Regions from separate parts of the Arthrobacter sp. BG5 genome, predicted to be linked through region 1. Evidence: riboswitches for the same ligand, from Rfam matches in the RefSeq annotation. Region 1 holds a riboswitch; the other holds the start of a gene.
The links. Region 1 has a riboswitch for thiamine pyrophosphate ahead of AC1MBE_RS02350 (bifunctional hydroxymethylpyrimidine kinase/phosphomethylpyrimidine kinase). Riboswitches for the same ligand answer to the same signal wherever they lie in the genome.
Positions count from the first base shown of each region.

Region 2: it holds a riboswitch for thiamine pyrophosphate, as region 1 does, so the genes downstream of both, thiO (glycine oxidase ThiO) here and AC1MBE_RS02350 (bifunctional hydroxymethylpyrimidine kinase/phosphomethylpyrimidine kinase) in region 1, are expected to answer to the same signal.

Region 1 covers NZ_CM155268.1:528,231-535,308, reverse strand. Annotated here, with positions in the region: gene AC1MBE_RS02370 (DUF4233 domain-containing protein) at 1-12, shown strand, start outside; gene ndk (nucleoside-diphosphate kinase) at 50-463, shown strand; gene AC1MBE_RS02360 (vitamin K epoxide reductase family protein) at 565-1,236, opposite strand; gene AC1MBE_RS02355 (Rne/Rng family ribonuclease) at 1,713-5,111, shown strand; TPP riboswitch at 5,269-5,366, shown strand; gene AC1MBE_RS02350 (bifunctional hydroxymethylpyrimidine kinase/phosphomethylpyrimidine kinase) at 5,356-6,999, shown strand.
Region 2 covers NZ_CM155268.1:1,031,983-1,039,060, reverse strand. Annotated here, with positions in the region: gene AC1MBE_RS04655 (RNB domain-containing ribonuclease) at 143-1,648, opposite strand; gene AC1MBE_RS04650 (ferritin-like fold-containing protein) at 1,689-2,360, shown strand; gene thiE (thiamine phosphate synthase) at 2,395-3,135, opposite strand; TPP riboswitch at 3,162-3,282, shown strand; gene thiO (glycine oxidase ThiO) at 3,274-4,590, shown strand; gene thiS (sulfur carrier protein ThiS) at 4,587-4,823, shown strand; gene AC1MBE_RS04630 (thiazole synthase) at 4,829-5,638, shown strand; gene AC1MBE_RS04625 (YciI family protein) at 5,765-6,088, shown strand; gene AC1MBE_RS04620 (RNA polymerase sigma factor) at 6,132-7,078, shown strand, end outside.

The sequences.
Region 1 (7,078 bases):
CAGAGCAACTAGACTTGTCCCGAACCCCAACCAACAAATTGGAGCACTTGTGAGCACTGAGCGCACCCTAGTCCTGATCAAGCCCGACGGCGTCGCCCGCAACCTGACCGGCAGCATCATCGCCCGGATCGAAGCCAAGGGCTACGCCCTGGCCGAGCTGAAGAAGGTCAACGCCAGCCGCGAGCTCCTCGAACAGCACTACGAAGAGCACGTCGGCAAGCCGTTCTACGAGCCGCTGGTCGAGTTCATGCTCAGCGGTCCGGTCGTCGCGGCGATCTTCGAAGGCCACCGCGTCATCGAGGGCTTCCGCTCGCTCGCCGGCACCACCGACCCGACGACGGCGGCCCCCGGCACCATCCGCGGCGACTTCGGCCGCGACTGGGGCGTCAAGGTCCAGCAGAACCTGGTCCACGGCTCCGACTCGGCCGAGTCCGCCGAACGCGAGATCAGCATCTGGTTCTAACCCGCCCGGCGCACCTCACCGAGGTGACAGTTAAGGCCAATGTTCGCGACGAACATTGGCCTTAACTGTCACCTCGCGGCGGTTAACCGGGCTCTGCCGGATTAGTAGCCGGAGGTTCCGATGAAGACCTGGATGAAGGCGAAGAAGATGGTGGCGACCACGGCGACGTAGAGCAGCGCGGTCAGGATCCAGCCGGAGTCGGCCAGGATCCGGGTGGCTGCGGCGGGCATCCGGATGACGCCGTGGCTGACGTTGCGGACGGTCACCCAGACGAACAGCGGGATCATGGCGGCCCAGACGATCATGCAGAACGGGCAGAGGATGTGGATCGAGTACAGCGCCTGGGACCAGAGCCACACCACGAACGCGAAGCCCAACGTCACGCCGGCCTGCAGCCCGAGCCAGTACCAGCGGGCAAAGCTGGCCCCGGCAAGGATGCCCATCGCCGTAGTGATGACGACGGCGAACGCGACGATCCCGATGAACATGTTGGGGAATCCAAAAACCGAACTCTGCCAGGTCTGCATCACCTGCCCGCAGGAAATCCACGGGTTCACATCGCAGACCGTGACGTGGCTGGGATCCTTCAGGACCTCCAGCTTCTCCAGCACCAGCGTGCCGGACGCGAGCCAACCGACCACGCCGGTGATCAGCAGGAGCCAGGCAAACGGCCGGTCACGCGTCATCAGGGGCAGCGGGCGCTCCGCAGCGGCCGCACCGGCGCCGCGCTCGTGGGCGGTCACGTCGTCGGGGGCGTGGGAGATGCTGGGCATGGAATTTCAGTCCTTTGCGTCGGGTGCTCTTGGCCCGATTGTATCGCCGGAGGCTGGATGTACCCGGGTCGCCGTCGTGCCGTCAGCAGTGATTCGGTCCACGACGCGGACCGGATGACCCGCTTACCTATGCTTTCGCGGCTCCTGTGAGACAATGAACCTGGCTGGGACGCGATCCACATTCGGGTTTCAGTCCGGCGACTTTGTTTGCAAGACCGCCAATGATGAGCAGGGCATACTTCGGGTCCCTCGATCCGGCCTATCCCGCAATGCCATTGGACGGCACCTGGTTGTGACACATGGGATCAACGGGTTCAGAACAAGCTCGCCGGCCTTCCAGGGCTGCCGCACCCCACTGCCGGTGCGAACCTGAAGGTATCCAATTGACTTCTGTCAATGCCCGCGGGTGTTGACAAATATTTGCCCCCACGGGTGCCGAATGTGGCGGTACATCAGGGGCAGGAGTGTCGCCACATATGGATAATGACCAGCTAGTAGCCGGTAACAACGAAGCACTCGTTACCGAAGAAGCACCGGAAACCGCCGCCGCAACGGAGGCTCCCAAGAAGGCCACCAGGACCCGCCGCAAGGCGGCCCCGAAGCCGGAAGCCGCAGAGACGGCAGCCGCGTCCGACGTCGTCGCTGACGCCGGCGCCCTCCCGGACGGCACCGACGCCGCCCCGGAAGCCAAGGCCCCGGCCCGCCGGAGCCGGTCGCGCAGGAAGACCGACGCCGACGTCCCTGCCGCAAGCGACGACGCCGCCGCCGCAACGGACATTGCGGCTACCGCGGCTGCAGCCGTTGAGGCGCCCGCGGAGCCGGCAACAGCGGAAGCCGCACCGGAGAAGCCGGTCCGCCGCCGCGCCTCCCGCGCCAAGGCCGCCCCGGCCGCCGTGGAGGCCGAAGCAGTGCAGAACGAAGTAGCCGCTGTGACCGATGCCGCCGCCCCCGCCGAAGCAGCCGCAGCCGCGCCGGCCGCCGCCGAAACTCCGGCAGCAGAGTCCGATGAAACCGCGGCCGAGGCCGGCGCGGAAGCCCCCGCGCTGTTCCTCGCACCCGGCGCTGTCACCTCGATGATCTTCCAGGCCCCGGACCTGAGCACCGTCGTGCGCCCGGCCCCGGTGGTGGCAGAGGAAACCGAAGAAGAAGACGAAGAAGAAGAGGTCGAGGGCGACGACGCCGGCAGCCGCCGTCGGCGCCGCAGCCGCGGACGCCGCGGCCGCACCCGCGCCGCCGGCGAAGCCGACACCGATACCGAAGGCGCTGACGAGAGCACCGAGGAAACCGGCGAGGATTCCGAAGGCACCCTCGAAGAGGGCGTGACCTCGCGCCGCCGCCGCCGTCGCCGCCGCGGCGAACAGGACCTTGAACTGACCGGCGGCGGGGACGACGATCCGCCCAACACGGTGACCCGTGTCCGGGCGCCGCGCGCGGTCAGCGAGGCCCCGGTCAACAACCGCGTCACCTCCGTCAAGGGCTCCACCCGCCTGGAGGCCAAGAAGCAGCGCCGCCGCGAGTCCCGCGACACGGGCCGCCGCCGCACCGTTATCACCGAGGCCGAGTTCCTGGCCCGCCGCGAATCCGTGGACCGCCAGATGATCGTCCGGCAGCGCGACGACAGAATCCAAATCGGTGTCCTGGAAGACGGTGTGCTGGCCGAGCACTTCGTCTCCAAGACCCAGCAGGATTCCCTGATTGGCAACGTCTACCTGGGCAAGGTCCAGAACGTGCTGCCGTCCATGGAAGCCGCCTTTGTCGACATCGGACGCGGCCGCAACGCCGTGCTGTACGCCGGCGAAGTCAACTGGGACGCCGTGAACCTCGAAGGCAAGCAGCGCCGGATCGAAAACGCGCTCAAGTCCGGCGACTCCGTGCTCGTCCAGGTCACCAAGGACCCGGTCGGCCACAAGGGTGCCCGGCTGACCAGCCAGATCTCGCTGCCCGGCCGCTACCTCGTGTACGTGCCCGGCGGTTCCATGACCGGCATCTCCCGCAAGCTGCCCGACGTTGAGCGCAACCGGCTCAAGCGGATCCTCAAGGACCGCCTGCCGGAGGACGCCGGCGTAATCGTCCGCACCGCGGCCGAGGGCGCCTCGGAGGAAGAGCTGACGCATGACATCAACCGTCTGCGCGCGCAGTGGGAAGGCATCGAGAGCCAGTCCACGTCCACCAAGATCCTCGCCCCGGAGCTGCTCTACGGCGAACCGGACCTGACCATCAAGGTGGTCCGCGACGTCTTCAACGAGGACTTCTCCAAGCTGATCGTTTCCGGCGAGGAAGCCTGGGACACCATTGAGGCCTACGTCACCTACGTGGCTCCGGACCTGGTGGGCCGGCTTGAGAAGTGGACCAAGGACACGGACATCTTCGCTGCGTGGCGCATCGATGAGCAGATCCACAAGGCCCTGGACCGCAAGGTCTTCCTGCCCTCCGGCGGCTCCCTGGTGATCGACCGCACCGAAGCCATGACCGTGGTGGACGTCAACACCGGCAAGTTCACCGGCAGCGGCGGCAACCTCGAGGAAACCGTCACCAAGAACAACCTGGAAGCGGCCGAGGAAGTCGTCCGGCAGCTGCGGCTGCGCGACATCGGCGGCATCATCGTGATCGACTTCATCGACATGGTGCTGGAATCCAACCGCGACCTCGTGCTGCGCCGCATGGTGGAGTGCCTCGGCCGGGACCGGACCAAGCACCAGGTCGCCGAGGTGACCTCGCTGGGGCTCGTGCAGATGACCCGCAAGCGGATGGGCACCGGGCTGCTGGAGGTCTTCGGCGAACAGTGCGAGGCCTGCGCCGGCCGCGGCATCGTCACCCACGACGAACCGGTCGAACACCGCCGCGCCAACACCGTCGCCGCGGAACACCACGTCCCGCGGACCGAGCACCAGCCCGCCGCCCGCACGGAGCGCAAGCGCCGCCGCGGCAAGAGCGGCCAGGGAGCCGGCGAGTCCATGCCGGCCGCCCCCGCCGCGGCGCACGCCGAGCCCACCGAGGCTGAGCGCCACGCCAAGGCAGAAGCGACCCGCGCCGCGTTGGCCAACATCGCCGCCGCCGCGCACGCCGCCCACTTGCACGACGGCGAAGCGACAGCAGCGCCCGACGCCGAAACCCGGCAGGCCGCCCTCGATGCGGCCGTGGAGCTGGCTTCGACGGAGGAGGCAGCCGGGCGTCCCGCCGCTGTGCTGACCTTCGGCGGCGAGCAGGTGGCCCTGCCGTTCGTCGAGCACGCGGAGGAGACCCCGCAGCCCGCGCTGACCCTGGACCTGCTCACCGAGGCATTCGCCAACCTGGGCGACGCCGAGGCCGCCAAGCCTGCCGCAGCGGCCCCGGCCGCGGCGGAAACTGTAGCGCCGGAACCGGCTGCACGGGCCGCGGAGCTCCCCGCGGCGGAACCCGCGGCGCCGGTTGCAGCGGCACCGTCCCGCGCCACCCGCGGCCGTGGCCGTGCCCAGACAGCACGGATCCAGCCGCCGAGTGTCCGGAACCGGGAGGCCCAGGCCACCCCCCGGCAGGAAGCGCCCAAGGCACCCGCGGCTCAGGCCCAGGCGCCCGCAACACAGGCACCCGTCCGCCGGGAACCTGCCAAGGCACCCGCGGCGCAGGCGCCCGCAGCACCGGCAACGCAGGCGCCGGCCCGCCAGGCTGCGGCAGCGGAGAGCTCCGCACCCCGCCGGGTGCGCCGGAACCGAAGCGCCAGCCGGGCCCAGGGAGCCGCCAACGAGACGTCTGTGCAGCAGCGCGCGGCCACTCCGTCGGCTGCCGCCGGATCGGTCCATGAGGCCAAGGCGCCGGAGCCGGTGAAGGAGGCCGCGAAGCCCGCGGCCAACGAGCCGATCATCCTCGGCGTCGGCGTACCGGCGTCGGAGCTGTAGGACTCAGCAGACACCACGGCCCGCGGGTATCGTGCGGAATCGACGTAACATCGGTCGGTCCGGGCGGTACCCGCGAGCCCGTTAAGGGGCGTCCGCCAGGGGGCGCCGTCACGGAGGGTGCGGACGGGGGAGTTGCCGGCGGGGAACGCTAGGCTGGGGAACTGACACGGGGTGCCGCGCATCGAGCCGGCTGAGATCCAGACCCGTTGAACCTGTCCGGTTAGCACCGGCGAAGGGATGTCTCTTGTCTTCATCGACCCAGCCGCAACCAACCCGGCCAGCCGCAACCCGCCCGGCATCCATCCTGCAGTCCGCCTTCCCGGACCAGGAGCCCGCGGAAGCCGCCGCAGCCACACTGCCGCGGATTCCGCGGGTGCTGGCGATCGCCGGTTCGGACCCTTCCGGCGGCGCCGGCATCCAGGCGGACCTGAAGAGCATCGCCGCGAACGGCGGCTACGGGATGGCCGTCATCACGGCGCTGACGGCCCAGAACACCCGGGGCGTCCGCTCCGTCCACGTGCCGCCGGCGTCCTTCCTGACGGCCCAGCTGGAGGCAGTAAGCGACGACATCACCATCGATGCGGTCAAAATCGGCATGCTCGGCGACGCCGCAGTGATCGACGCCGTCCGGGCCTGGCTTCAGAAGGTCCGGCCCGCCGTCGTGGTCGTGGACCCGGTAATGGTGGCCACCAGCGGCGACCGGCTGCTGCAGGAATCCGCCGAAGCGGCCCTGCGCTCCCTGCTCCCGCTGGCCGACCTCATCACCCCGAACCTGGCCGAACTGGCCATGCTGCTGGACGAACCGCCCGCCGCGGACTGGGCCGGGGCGCTGGAACAGGGCAAGCGGCTCGCCGCCCAGGCCGGCACCACGGTGCTGGTCAAGGGCGGCCACCTCGCCGACGGCCAGGAAAGCGAAGAAGGCGGCCGCGACGACGGCGGCGGCTGCCCGGACGCACTGGTGAACACCGGAGGACTGCTCGGCCAGGAAACGGTGGTCGTGCCGGGCGAGCGGATCGCCACCCGCAACAGCCACGGCACCGGCTGCTCGCTGTCTTCGGCACTGGCCACGGTGCAGGCGCGGGCGGGGGACTGGGAGGCGGCTCTGCGCGAGGTCAAGCCCTGGCTGCTGGGTGCGCTGCGGGAATCCGGTCGCCTCGGCGTCGGATCCGGCAACGGCCCCGTGCACCATTTCCACCACCTTCAGCCAGCCGCACCGGCCCTGACACAGCTGCCCGCCAAGGGTGGCTTCGCAGCGGCCCTCGCCGGGCACGCGGCGGCAGGACTGGACGCGATCTACAGCCTGGACTTCATCCGCGGGCTCGCCGACGGAAGCTTGCCGGAGCAGGAGTTCGCTTACTACCTCAGCCAGGACGCCCTGTACCTGAACGGCTACTCCCGGGTGCTGTCCCGCGCCGCCGCCCTCGCGCCGTCGGAAGCCGAACAGCTCTTCTGGTCCCGTTCGGCGCAGCAGTGCCTCGAAGTCGAATCCGAACTGCACCGGAACTGGCTGGCCGGCCGCGCGGCGGAAACGCGGCCGGGACCGGTCACCAAGGCCTACGTGGACCACCTCCACGCGGCATCGCTCGCCGGCAGCTACGGCGTGCTGGCCGCGGCGGCGCTGCCGTGTTTCTGGCTCTACGCCGAGGTCGGCGCCACGCTGCATCGCGAGTTCCTCGCTGCGGGCGCCCCGGCGGCGCACCCCTACGCGGAGTGGCTGAGCACCTACGCGGACGAGGCCTTCGCGGAGGCGACCCGGCAAGCGATCAGGTACACCGACGCCGCGGGCCGCGGGGGCTCCGAGGCGGAGCGACGCGCCATGGCAGAAGCCTTCGAGCACTCCTGCCGGTATGAGGTGGAATTCTTCGACGCGCCGAGGCTGCACGCCTGAGCCGGCCCGGGCGATGCAGCCGGTAAGATAATGGGGCGCGGTTCCGGAAGGTCGCTGCGGCACCACAGCTTGGGCCCCC
Region 2 (7,078 bases), 500 kb from region 1:
GGGCTTGTTGAATTCGAAAAACATGGAAATCAACGACCGGGCATCCATTACTACCCTTCCAGTCTAGCCGTTCGCCGTTCGGAACCTCGACCGGGGCCGGCGGTGTGGCGCGGCAGCGGCGCCGGAGCGGGGCGGCGGGTGATCAGCCGACGAGTTCCAGCCGGACTTCGCGCGTCACGATGTCCGAGGACAGGACCCGCACCCGGACCTGGGTGCCGGACTCCAGTTCGCCGGGGCACCGTGCGGTCACCGCGGGCTCGGCGATCTGCACGATCCCTGACGGGCCGTTCCCGTTGCCGTTGCCCTTACCGTTCCCGTTGTTGCCCTTCCCGTTACCGTTGGCGCTGCCGTTCTTGGCCGGTTTCGAACCGGAAATGACGACGGCGTCGAACTCCTGCCCGATGTGGTTGCTCAGCAGGGCCGCCTCCACGGTGTCCAGTGACAGCCGCTCCAGTTTGGCGGCCAGCTGGTCCGAGGCCGCCATGATGGCCGGCAGTGACGGGAGCGCGTCGCGGGCCCAGCCCGGTACCTCGGCGTCGTTGGACAGGGCCTCGCAGATGACCAGGACGAAACGGTCGATCAGGCGCCGCAGCGGGGCGGTGGAGTGGGCGTAGGCCGCGCCGATGGCGGATTGGATGGCGTCCTCGGGAACCGTCCCGTCGAACGGGGTGTAGCCGGCCCCGCGGAAGAGCATGCCGGCGGAGTGTACGATCGCGAGCTGGCGCGGGTCGGTGGGGTCCAGGGTGCGCAGGTATTCGCCGTAGCTGATCCGGCCGTCCCAGGGTTTGCCGAGTGCGCCGGTCTGGCGCCGGAAGTGCCGCAGCGAGCTCTCATCCGGGGCGGGCATGGTGCGCAGGATGCCGACTTTGCCCTGCAGCATCAGGTCCGCGGCGGCCATGCCGGTCATCAGGGATATCTGGGCATTCCAGTCCTCGACCGGCAGCGGCGGCGCGGCGACGATCCGGTAGCCGCCGTCGGGCAGCTGTTCGATTTCCTGCTCCGGCATGTTCAGGCTCGCCCCGCCGCGGAGCCGTTCCAGTTCCACCCGTTTGCTGCCGACTTCCTTGAGCAGTTGCAATACCGGGTCCGCGGTGCCGCCGTCGAGTGCGGCCTGCACGCCGTGGTAGCTGAGCTTGGCCCGGCTGCGGACCTGCGCCCGGCGCACCAGGACGGAGGCCACTTCGGCGGCGCCGTCGAGTTCGAACTCCCAGACGAAGGCCGCACAGAGCTGGCCCGCCAGCAGGCTGCCGGCCGCCTCGCTGATGACTTCGGGGTGCAGTGGGATGCGGCCGTCCGGGGTGTAGAACGTTTGGCCGCGGCGCCGTGTCTCGGCGTCGAGCGCACTGCCGGGCTGGACGAAGGAAGGGACATCCGCAATGGCGTAGAAGACCTTGTAGCCCTCGCCGGCGCGGTCGATGAACAGGGCCTGGTCCAGGTCCGTTGAGGACGCCGGGTCAATGGTCACGAACTCGACATGCGTCAGGTCCAACTCGGGCAGTTCGTGGCCGGCTACAGCCGCCTCGGCGTCCCGGAGCGCCGCTTCCGGGAACGGACCGGGCAGTTCCAGGGTGGTGCGCAGTGCGTTGAGCGCCTGGGCAAGCTGGTTCTTCTGCTGGCGGACGCTCGGAGTCAGGCGATGATGAGACACGAAATCAGGGTAGCCCGATTTCCGCCACTAGTCTTGAAGCATGAGCACCTCCCCGGCCGAGCCCGCCCGCTACCAACGCTTCCTCAGGGAGCTGCTGGGCGTGATGGCCTACGGGGAGCTCTCAGCCTTCGAACGGCTCTCCTCCGATGCCCGGTATTCGCCCACCCTGCACGACCGTGCGGTGCTGGGCCGCCTCGCCGTCATCGAGTTCCAGCACTTCGAACTGGTCTGCGCGCGGCTGGCCGAACTGGGCGCCGACGCGGAGGAAGCCATGCTGCCGTTCCAACCGTCGGTGGACCACTTCCATGAGCGCACCCGGCCCGCCGACTGGCATGAGTCACTGATGAAGGCCTACGTGATTGACACAGTCTCCGCCGACTTCTATCGGTCCATTTCCAGCTACGTCGACGCCGGCACCGCCGCGCTGATCGAACAGGTCCAGTCCGCAGGGGACGCGACGGCGGTGCTGCGGGACCGGCTCAAGGCGGCGCTCGCCGACGACCCGCGGCTGGCGTCCCGGCTGGCGCTGTGGGCCCGGCGGCTGCTCGGGGAGGCACTCACCCAGGCGCAGCGGGTCAGCGTGGAACACGCCTTCCTCGGCGGCCTGACCGGCGCGGACGAGGTCCGGGCCGGCGAACTCGCCCGCGCCCTGACCGCCGACCTCGCCGCCGGGCATTCCCGGCGGATGTCCCAGCTCGGACTTGCCGGCTAAGTCCCCGGGCCGTCTTCCCGGCTAGCTTGCCCGCCTAGTTTTCCCCGGCACCGCTGCCGACGTCGGTGTGGTTTTCGGCGTCGGCGTGGCTGCCGGCGTCAAGCGCGGCCAGCAGGCGCCGCGCCGCCCCGGCGGGATCGGCGGCCTCGGTAATCGCCCGGACCACGACGACGCGGCGCGCTCCGGCGTCGACGACCTGCTCCACGTTGGTCAGGTCGATGCCGCCAATCGCGAACCACGGCACCACGCCGGAGACCTTTCCGACGTCTGCGGCCTCGGCCCGGCCGATCGCCGCGGCGGCGTAGCGCACCAGGTCCAGCCCGACGGCGGGGCGGCCCGGCTTCGTCGGGGTGGCCCAGACCGGCCCCACGCAGAAGTAGTCCAGCCCGCTCCGGCCCGGGGCCGCGGCGATGGCGGCGTCGACCTGCTCCGGGGTGTGGGTGGACATGCCGATCACGGTGTCCTTGCCCAGGAATTCCCGGGCCGCGGTGAAGGGGATGTCCTTTTGCCCGATGTGGAAGACCGGTGCCCCGGCGAGCGAGGCCAGGTCGGCGCGGTCGTTCACGGCCCAGAGCCGGCCGTGCCGCCGCGCCACGGCGTGCAGAACCTCCAGCAGCTCCAGCTCCTCGGCCGCCTCCAGCGCCTTATCCCGCAGCTGGATGATGTCGACACCGCCGGCGAAGGCGGCATCAACGAAGTCCTCGAAGTCGCCGCGCTCCTTCCGGGCGTCGGTGCACAGGTACAGGCGGGCGGTGGTGTGGACATCCTGGCTCATGCCATAAGCCTAGTTCCTCTAAACTGGGCGCATACCGCGGGAGCCCGCGCAGGCCGTCATCCGGCCGCCGGGCTGAGAGGGCGTCAGAGCCGACCGCTTGACCTGATCCGGTTAGTACCGGCGTAGGGAAGGAAGCCTATGGACGTATCAGTCCCACCATCCGCCACACCCGCCATCGGCGCTGCGCCGCGCGGAGGCGCCGAATATTACGACGTCGCCGTGATCGGCGGGGGAGTGATCGGCCACGGCATCGCCTGGGAGGCCCGCCGCTCGGGCCGCACCGTCGCCCTGCTCGACGACGCCCCCGGCTCCGGCGCCAGCTGGGCCGCCGCCGGCATGCTGGCGCCCGTGAGCGAACTGCATTACCAGGAGGAAGACCTCCTGGCCCTGATGCTGGAAGCGTCACGGCTGTGGCCGCAGTTCGCTGCCGCTCTGGCCGGCAACAGCACAGCCGGCGGCGTAGGCGCGGGCGGCACCGGCTATCTCACGACGCCGACCCTCGCCGTCGGTGCCGACGCCGCCGACCGCCGGGCGCTCGCCGACCTGCGGGCCGTGCAGCAGGCCAGCGGGCTGGCCGTGGAGCCGCTGACGGTGCGCGAGGCGCGCAACCGCGAACCCCTGCTCAGCCCGGGCATCTCCTGCGCCTTCGACATCCCGGCGGACCACCAAGTGGACCCGCGCCGACTGCTGGCCCGGATCGGCTCGCTGCTGGCCGCGGACAGCCGGTACACGGCGGTGCGCCGCCGCGCGACCGGGCTGCTCTGGGATGGCGGCCGCGTGGCGGGGGCCACGCTTGAGGGCGGCGGGGAGATCCGGGCCGGTGAGACGGTTGTGGCCACCGGCCTCGGGGCAGCCGACCTGCAGGGCCTGCCGGCCGGACTGTCCCTGCCGCTGCGGCCGGTCTACGGGGACATCCTCCGGCTCCGGGTGCCGCAACGGCTCCGGCCGCTGCTGCGCTCCACCGTGCGGGGGCTGGTCCGCGGAGTCCCGGTCTACATCGTTCCGCGGGCGGACGGAACGGTGGTGATCGGCGCAACCCAGCGGGAGGACGCGCCCTCCGCCGCCGGCGCCGTGTCCGCCGGCGGCGTCTACCAGCTCCTGCGCGATGCCCAGCAGCTGCTCCCCGCCGTCGCCGAACTGGAACTGCTCGAGGCCACGGCAAGGGCACGGCCCGGGACACCGGACAACGCCCCGCTGCTGGGCCGCGTGGCCGGCCCCGGCGCCGGGCCGGACATCGCGGGCCTGATCGTGGCCACCGGTTTCTTCCGGCACGGAGTGCTGCTCACCCCCGTGGCCGCCGCCATCTGCCGGGCGCTGCTGGACGGGCAGCCGGACCCGCGCTGGGCCCGGTTCCGACCGGACCGGTTCTCCGACCGCCGCCCGGATTCTTCCGGCCACGACCCGCGGGACGTCTCACCCACACATGCATCACCGACAGACAGGACCACAGCGTGAACATCAGGCTCAACGGAGCGCAGCACGCCCTCGCCGACGGCGCCACGGTCGGCGCGCTGGTCAGCGGGGTCACCGGCCGGACGCTGGCCGCCGACGGGCAGGCCACGGACGGCCGCAAGCTCGGCGTCGCCGTCGCCCGCAACGCCGAGGTGGTGCCGCGCAGCCAGTGGCACGCGACGGCGCTCGCCGAGGGCGACGACGTCGAACTCGTCACCGCGGTACAGGGAGGATGAACGCCATGGCAGAAACAGCGCTGGACGCAACCCAGCAGGCACGCCGGGACCCGCTGACCTTCGACGGCGTGGAGCTGGGCTCGCGGCTGATCATGGGCACCGGCGGGGCACCGAGCCTGGACGGCCTGGGCGCCGCCCTGGTGGCCTCCGGCACGGAACTCACCACGGTGGCCATGCGCCGCTACTCGCCGGCCGAGAGCGGCTCGCTATTCCAGCTGCTGGCGGACAACAACATCCGGGTGCTGCCCAACACCGCCGGCTGCTTCACCGCCCGGGATGCCGTTCTTACGGCCGAACTGGCCCGCGAAGCGCTGGAGACGGACTGGGTGAAGCTCGAGGTGATCGCGGACGAGCACACCCTGCTGCCGGACGCCCTGGAACTTGTGGAGGCCACCGAGCAGCTTGTGGCCCGCGGCTTCAAAGTCTTCGCCTACACGAACGACGACCCGGTGCTGGCCCTCCGGCTGGAAAACCTCGGCGCCACCGCCGTGATGCCGCTGGGTGCCCCGATCGGCACCGGCCTGGGCATCCTGAACCCGCACAACATCGAACTGATTGTCTCGAGGGCGTCCGTGCCGGTGGTGCTTGACGCCGGCATCGGCACGGCCTCCGACGCCGCGCTCGCGATGGAACTGGGCTGCGACGCCGTGCTGCTCGCCACCGCCGTGACCCGTGCCCAGGACCCGGCGCTGATGGGGGAAGCGTTCCGGCACGCGGTCATCGCCGGCAGGCTGGCGCGCAGGGCAGGCCGGATCCCGCGCCGCGAGCATGCCCTGGCCTCGTCCGCCATGGAAGGCCGCGCCGAGTTCCTGTAACGGACGCTTCGGGAAACCGGCCGGAGTAGCATTCCGGAAAGAAACTTGGCGGCAGGTGTCCTTTCGACGGCATCTTCCTCGTCGTACTGACGTATCGACCTACTAGAAGGAGTCACCGTGGACTACATGCTTTTCATCTGCACCGATCCCACAGCGCCGGAATATGTGGCCGCCGAGGACAACATCGAGGAATGGGCGGCCGAGGTGGAAGCCAGGGGCATTGCCCGCCACGGTGACAGGCTGCGTCCGGTGGAGGACGCCACCACTGTCAGGGTGCGCGCCGGCGAGGTGGTGATCACGGACGGTCCGTTTGCCGAGACGAAGGAATGGGTCGCGGGCTACGACATCATCGCCTGCGCCGACCTCGATGAGGCGATCGAGGTTGCGTCCAAACATCCGATGGCAAAATTCGGCAAGATCGAAATCAGGCCTGTGTGGCCGTTCGAATAGCGGCGGTCTGCCGGAGGCCGCCGGTCACGACGCAGGGGGTCGCGTGGCAGCGGAAGTGACGGACGTGCGGACCGCCGTCGAAGGCGCCTCCGCCGTGGAGACGGCACGGATCACCGCCACCCTCATCCGCGTGACCGGCGACTGGAGCCTCGCCGAGGACTGTGTCCAGGACGCCTTTGCACGCGCCCTGGCCGACTGGCCGGAGCGTGGCATCCCTGCCAACACCGGCGCGTGGCTGACAACCGTCGCCAAGAACAGGGCGATCGACCGGATGCGGAGCGCGGCCAGCGAAAAGCGGGCGGTCCGGGAACTCGCGATCCTCACCGAGCTCGAAGCCCTCGCTGAGGATGCCCCCGCTGATCCGGCTGCCGGGGATGACCGGCTGCGGCTGATTTACACCTGTTGCCATCCTGCCCTCCCGCTTGAGGCGCGGGTGGCACTGACGCTGCGGACAGTGGCCGGCCTGACGACGGGCGAGATCGCACGCGCGTTCCTCGTCCCGGAGTCAACCATGTCGAAGCGGCTGGTCCGCGCCCGGGCCAAAATACGGGATGCCGGGATTCCGTACCGGGTGCCGCCGCCGGAGCTGATCCCCGAACGCACGGCCGGGATCCTGTCCGTGCTCTATCTCATGTTCAACGAGGGATATGCGGCCGCCGGGGGTACCACGCTGATCCGCGAGCCGCTTGCCCGCGAAGCGATCCGTCTCAGCCGTCTCCTGATCCGTTTGCTCGACGGCTCTTCCGAGGAGCCGGAGGCCATGGGCCTGCTGGCACTCAAGCTGTTCCAGCACGGCCGCCGAAAGACGCGGACCGACGCCGCAGGGGACCTGGTGACCCTGGAGGACCAGGACCGCGGGCAGTGGGACCAGGCAGCGACGGCGGAAGCCGTCGCGCTCCTGGCAGCCGCCGACCGGCTCGGGAATTCACGCGGTGCCCGGCCCGGAAGTTACCGGATCCAGGCAGCCATCGCCGCGTGCCACATGACCGC